Regions from separate parts of the Pseudoalteromonas sp. MB41 genome, predicted to be linked through region 1. Evidence: predicted binding sites of a transcription regulator. Region 1 holds the regulator's gene; each other region holds the start of a gene.
What was found. Region 1 encodes NrdR, which represses ribonucleotide reductase genes. Its sites were predicted from a motif close to AAACACNANATNTNGTGTTT; they were not measured.
Positions count from the first base shown of each region.

Region 2: nrdA (class 1a ribonucleoside-diphosphate reductase subunit alpha) is a predicted target of NrdR. The motif match lies at 1,035-1,054, and genes of this name have one in related genera.
Region 3: nrdG (anaerobic ribonucleoside-triphosphate reductase activating protein) is a predicted target of NrdR. The motif match lies at 1,180-1,199, and genes of this name have one in related genera.

Region 1 covers NZ_JAJJZF010000003.1:240,234-242,503, reverse strand. The annotation lists gene ribD (bifunctional diaminohydroxyphosphoribosylaminopyrimidine deaminase/5-amino-6-(5-phosphoribosylamino)uracil reductase RibD) at 1-744, opposite strand, end outside; gene nrdR (transcriptional regulator NrdR) at 747-1,196, opposite strand; gene glyA (serine hydroxymethyltransferase) at 1,305-2,270, opposite strand, start outside.
Region 2 covers NZ_JAJJZF010000002.1:202,718-204,987, reverse strand. The annotation lists gene nrdA (class 1a ribonucleoside-diphosphate reductase subunit alpha) at 1-934, opposite strand, end outside; gene LPA49_RS04550 (HAD family hydrolase) at 1,324-1,995, opposite strand; gene ubiG (bifunctional 2-polyprenyl-6-hydroxyphenol methylase/3-demethylubiquinol 3-O-methyltransferase UbiG) at 1,995-2,270, opposite strand, start outside.
Region 3 covers NZ_JAJJZF010000043.1:64-2,333, reverse strand. The annotation lists gene nrdD (anaerobic ribonucleoside-triphosphate reductase) at 1-720, opposite strand, end outside; gene nrdG (anaerobic ribonucleoside-triphosphate reductase activating protein) at 726-1,178, opposite strand; gene mog (molybdopterin adenylyltransferase) at 1,444-1,971, shown strand; partial or broken gene LPA49_RS21475 (transposase domain-containing protein) at 2,128-2,270, shown strand, end outside.

The DNA.
Region 1 (2,270 bases):
AATACTAAATAAAGCGAGATCTGGGGTGAGTCTGTTTTGCGAATCGATAATCACACGTGTTGGCTGACGTATCGGCAATGATGTTGGCATTGCAAATGGCAGCTCTTCAGTACGCACATTTAATTTGGCGTTATCACTGATAACAGTATCTGCACCACTCAAAATTGCGCAGCTTTGTGCGCGAAATGCTTGAACGTCTTGGCGTGCTTGCGGACCCGTGATCCATTTACTTTGACCGTTATTAAGTGCCGTTTTTCCATCTAAACTACAGGCCATTTTACAGGTAACAAAAGGCAACCCTGTTTCCATTCGCTTCAAAAAGCCTTTGTTTAAATCGCGCGCCTGTTGCTCAAGTAACCCAGAGGCAACGTCAATACCTGCATCAGCCAATATTTGTAAGCCACGGCCACTGACTGCTGGATTTGGGTCTACCATTGCAGCAATCACTTTACTTACACCAGCCGCTTTTAGGCCTTCAGCACAGGGCGGAGTACGACCATAATGACTGCAAGGTTCAAGCGTCACATAGGCTGTTGCCCCTTTGGCATTATCGCCAGCAACGGCCAGTGCATTCACCTCGGCATGACCCTGCCCGGCAAGTTGATGAAAACCCTCACCAACTATATGGCCGTCTTTAACAAGTACACAACCCACATTAGGGTTTGGCGTCGTGGTAAAACGGCCCTGTTTGGCAAGCTCAATAGCGCGTGCCATATAAATGCTATCAAGTTCAGTGAACGACATGCTTAATCACCTAAACGGGCAATTTCTTCGCCAAACTCACGAATATCTTCAAATGAGCGATATACTGAGGCAAACCTAACATAAGCTACTTTATCAAGCTTTTTGAGCGATTCCATAATACACTCGCCGATTAAATGGCTTGAGATTTCACGCTCTCCGGTGGCACGTAGCTGTGATTTAATCACGTTAACGACTTCTTCGATTTGCTCTGTACTCACTGGGCGTTTTTCTAATGCGCGGTGCAGACCATTTAATAATTTGTCTTCGTTAAAAGGTTCTCGACTACCGTCTTGCTTTATCACCCTTGGCATAACAAGTTCAGCACCTTCAAAGGTGGTAAAACGCTCGTGACATTCGTTGCATTCGCGACGGCGTCTAACTTGGTGACCACCGCCAACAAGTCGTGAATCGATTACTTTAGTATCTTTTGCTGTGCAAAAAGGGCAATGCATAAGGTTAAACTTCCGTTTATAAAAAACAAAAAAAGACCGCTTAGTAAGCGGCCTTTATAATAGCAAAAAACAACACTATTGTTATCTTAATTACGGTTTAACCAGCAATTAAGCGTAAACAGGTAGTTTTTTACAGATTGCTTTAACTTTCTCTTTTACTTCTGCTTGTACTGATGCATCGTTGATGTTGTCTAGTACGTCACAGATCCAGCCAGCAAGTTCTTTAGACTCAGCTTCTTTGAAACCACGGCGCGTAATTGCCGGAGAACCAATACGAAGACCCGACGTTACAAACGGTGAACGTGGGTCATTTGGTACTGAGTTTTTGTTTACTGTGATGTTTGCATTACCAAGGGCAGCGTCAGCATCTTTACCTGTGATATCTTTATCAATTAGGTCTAGAAGGAATAAGTGGTTGTCTGTTTTACCAGAAACAACTTTATAGCCACGCTCTTGTAACACTTCAACCATTGCTTGTGCGTTTTTAACCACTTGCGCTTGGTATGTTTTGAATTCAGGCTGTAATGCTTCTTTAAACGCAACCGCTTTAGCAGCGATGATGTGACATAAAGGACCACCTTGGCCACCCGGGAATACGGCGCTGTTAAGCTTTTTATAGATCTCTTCATCACCACACGCAGAAACAATTAGACCGCCACGAGGACCCGCTAATGTTTTATGAGTTGTTGTTGTAACAACATGCGCGTGAGGGATTGGGCTTGGGTATACGCCAGCCGCAATAAGACCTGCAACGTGTGCCATATCTACGAATAAGTACGCATCCACTTTATCAGCGATTTCACGGAACTTAGCCCAATCAACGATACCTGAGTATGCAGAGAAACCCGCAATGATCATTTTTGGTTTGTGCTCTAGTGCTAGTGCTTCAACTTGAGCGTAATCAATTTCGCCCGTTTCTTCATTTAGGCCATATTGAATTGCGTTGTACGTTTTACCAGAAAAGTTAACGTGTGAACCATGCGTTAAGTGGCCACCATGAGCTAAGCTCATACCTAGTACGGTGTCATGTGGCTGAAGAAGCGCTTGGAAAACAGCCGCATTAGCTTGTGAACC
Region 2 (2,270 bases), on a different contig from region 1:
CTAAATGCCACAGCGGGTAGAATAGGGTTGCTGCACCACCACGGACACCGCCTTGAGAACAGCTCTTAACCGCCGTTTGGAAGTGTTTATAAAATGGAATACACCCAGTATGGTATGCTTCACCGTTACGGATTGGGCTACCTAAAGCACGAATACGGCCCGCATTAATACCAATACCTGCACGTTGTGATACGTATTTTACAATCGCAGATGATGTCGCATTAATTGAATCAAGGCTATCACCACACTCAATCAGTACACATGAACTAAATTGACGCGTAGGTGTACGCACACCAGCCATAATAGGAGTCGGCAATGAAATTTTGAATGTCGAAACCGCGTCATAAAAGCGCTTGATGTAATCAAGGCGTGTTTCTCGAGGGTAGTCAGAGAATAAGCTCGCTGCCACTAAGATATATAAAAACTGCGCGCTTTCGTAAATTTCACCCGTTACACGGTTCTGTACTAGGTATTTCCCTTCAAGCTGCTTTACAGCGGCATAGCTGAAGTTTAGATCACGGTTATGATCAATATACGCATCTAACTCGTCAATTTCTTGCTCAGTGTAATCAACGAGTAAGTGTTGATCATAACGTTTGTCTTCAACCAGTTTTGTAATGTGGTCGTATAAACGCGGCGGCTCAAATTGACCATACGCTTTCTTACGTAAATGGAATACAGCTAAACGAGCAGCAAGGTATTGATAATCAGGGGTATCTTTAGAGATCTGATCGGCTGCTGCTTTAATGATAGTTTCGTGAATGTCGTCAGTACGAATGCCATCGTAAAATTGAATATGTGATTTCAATTCAACTTGTGACACAGACACATTATTTAGACCTTCGGCGGCCCAAGCGATGACGCGATGGATCTTATCTAGATCAAGTGACTCTTTACGGCCGTCACGTTTGCTTACAGATAGCTGTTGGTTCATAGTTTTGCCTGTATTCCTTGGGAAATTATATTTTTAGTGACAAAGGTATTCTTAATTATAATTATTATTAGCACCAGCATGAGTCAATTGAATAACATTTAGCCACAATATCTGGTGTTCTTTAAAACGCAGATCACAAGATAGTGTGGTCTGCGATCATTTGCAAGGGATAGAAATGCCCCATTTTGTGGATAACTATTGGATAAACGAATTGTGTTAGTAAGCATTAACCTTTGATCATTCATTGATGATGAAATTTGTAAAAATCAACTCAAGATCTACAAAAATTATCGTTTTTAAAAATAATTTCTGACTGTTTTTTTTATCAACAAAGTTTGCTTAAAACTCAACCCAATCACAATATATGGTGTTTTAACTTAAAACTAACACTATATATGGATAAATCCATCAGTTGGAGTTTGCCAGTTAAAATCTGCGCCCCAGCTCAGTGCGGTATCCACACTTGGTATATAACCCCAAAGTGCAGTTGCACTGTACATATTGGCAGCTTTTGCTGCTTGTATGTCGCGTTCGGCATCACCTATGTATAAGCAACGCGTTGGATCAACATCGAGCATGTTTGCAGTATGAATAAGTGGCTCTGGCGATGGTTTAGCAACTGCTAAGGTATCACCACTCACGACAGCCATGGCATTAGCAAGGCTTGGGATAGCTTGCACCAATGGCTCGGTTAAAAAGCCGGGCTTATTGGTCATGATCCCCCATTTAATGCTGTTTTGCTCAAGTGAGGCGAGAAGTTGCTCTATGCCATTAAAGCACTTGCTATGAATCGCAATGTCTTCTGCATAATAGTCGAGCAGTTGCTGCCTTAATGCTAATTGTTCAACGTCGGGCCATTTATCACCAAAGCCGACCTCTAATAATGCATTGGCCCCATTTGACGCTGCTGGGCGATAAATGCTTTTATCAACAGGCGCGATATTCGCATCTGCTAATACGCGATTTAATGCGCCGCCAAGGTCATCCGCAGTATCGAGTAATGTGCCATCTAAATCAAAAATAAAGGCATCAAAAGCGATATCAGGATTACAACCAGCCATTAGGCAAGTTTCTCAAAATGAAGAATGTAATTAACACTCACATCATCATTTAAACTGTATTGCTTAGAAAACGGATTATAGCTGAGGCCTGTGCTTGCTCTTACTTTTAAGCCTGCATCTTCTGCCCATGCAATTAATTGGGCGGGTTTTATAAACTTTTTATGGTCGTGCGTGCCTTCGGGCACCATTTTTAATAACTTTTCAGCACCCACAATGGCGTATAAATACGCTTTAGGTGTTTTATTTAATGTCGAAAAGAACACATCGGCGCCAGG
Region 3 (2,270 bases), on a different contig from region 1:
ATTTAAAAACATGTCTTGCAGTGCCTTTAAAGACGACCAATCTGGAGCCGTCATATCAGGAAACACAAAATGACCAAACATAGCCTCAAAGTATGCACTATCGTACAACGAGATATTCCAAAATACGCTTTGATAACCTCGTGCAGCAGCGGGTTGATTTAAAGCGTACACGACGTGCTGTAAGTGATTTTCTATCTGTTTATAGTGAGTAACTAAATAATCATCGCCGTAATCCTTACGCGCAAAGTAATCAAAATACATTAAAAATTCGACCGTCGCGACAGCCCCTGCAAACTGCGCGCTAATTGCAAAAACAAGATTCACAAAACTGCCGCAGAACGATTCTAAATGCTTGGGTGCCTTAGACTCTCCCCCTAATTTGGTTAGCCCATCCAATAAAAATGGATACATGGTGATAGAAGTACAGTAAGGCTTTAAACTCGTTTCATCATGCACATAAATTTCATGATTCTCAATTTGTCGAAGGTACTCTTTGCCCAATGACTCGCCGAAAAGCGCGGTTATTTTATTACTAACCTGAGTGCGATTAACGTGAATGAAAAAGTCTTTCATTATTTCTGATTCTAGCGTCGCTATATTTTTTAATGTCACATTTGCATTCGCATCCACTTTAGAACCATCGGCCGCATTCTTGGCCTGTGTATAGTTTTCGATGAAACGCATTTTTTCTTTTAATTGTTCACAATTCAGCATAGACATTTTTGTTATCCTTTTAAAAATAATGAGTTAAGTACCTTACCCGAAGCAATTTCAATAAATCGTTGATTAGTTAAATGGCTCGCCAGGCCACCTAATTCAGCGACATAACGGCCCGTTTTTACATAAGTCAGCTGTGCTTTTAATTGCTCCGACACATCCTCAAGCCCGGTATACAAACACGTTGCTAAGCCTTGCTGCGTTGCTAACTTTAAAAAATAAACTAAATCACCTTCCTGCCATTCTCCGCCAAAAAACACCACACAAGTTATCAAGTGCTTATAGCGCTCAAGTAACCCTAGAAAGCGTTGCGATGTTAACCGCTCACCATGCTTTGGATCCCATGTATCAACGCTATGACACCCAGGACAGCGCAAGGGGCACCCCGTGCACACAAAGCCTAACGCAATGTGTCCGGGGACTTCTTGAAAGCACACTTGGGGTTCTAATACATTAAACATAAACCACTACATATTGTGTTTTAAATTTCAATATGATCAATATATAGTATCAACACCGTTTTAAGCCAGTTTGAAACTTGATCTAGATCAAAGCAGCTTAGTTCTGCCAAAAGAACAAAATGGGTAGCCAATCAAAACCCCCTCCTGTCAAAAATAAAATGCAGCGAAACGGAGCGCCCCCCAAACACCTCTACCTACTTTGGAGGAGTTACCTTTACCCATCACTTTGCTAGAGTGCGAATAAATGAATTGTAAAGAGATGAAAATGACTGCGAAAATTGGAATTTTGACTGTTAGTGATCGCGCAAGCCGAGGCCAGTACGATGACTTATCGGGACCCGCTATCACCGATACATTAAATGACTATTTAAGTTCGCCATGGCAGGCATGCTATCGATTAGTCGAAGACGAGCAACATTTAATTGAAGCGGCATTATGCGAGCTTGCCGATCAAGAACAATGCGCTTTAATCATTACCACAGGTGGAACGGGTCCCGCCAAACGAGACATAACCCCCGAAGCCACAGAAGCGGTGTGTGACAAAATGATGCCAGGATTTGGTGAGTTAATGCGTACTGAAAGCTTAAAATACGTGCCAACGGCTATACTCTCTCGACAAACAGCGGGGATAAGAGACCGCTCATTAATTATTAACTTACCGGGCAAACCCAAAGCGATTCGTCAATGTCTTGATGCCGTATTTCCTGCGGTGCCTTATTGTATTGATTTACTTGAAGGGCCTTACTTAGAATGTGATGAATCTGTGGTTCAAGTATTTAGACCTAAGTCATAAATAAGGTTTGTCATAACGTTAAAACATCCCCTTAGTTAATAACGAAAAAAGCCAGCTTAAGCTTAATGCAGATCAGTTAAGCATATTTTTATGATCACTTGACTGATCTTTTCATAGCTTCACAATCCGATATTAGAAATAGTATCGGATTTTTTTATGTCTCTAATTCAACACTTCGATGATATGTCCTCCTTTTTAGATGATGTACATACACTCGACAAACTTAAGCAGGTTCTTGACCCTGATATTCTTGAACAAGCATTTGAACATGCGGGAGTTGCCACTGTTCGCAGAAGGCG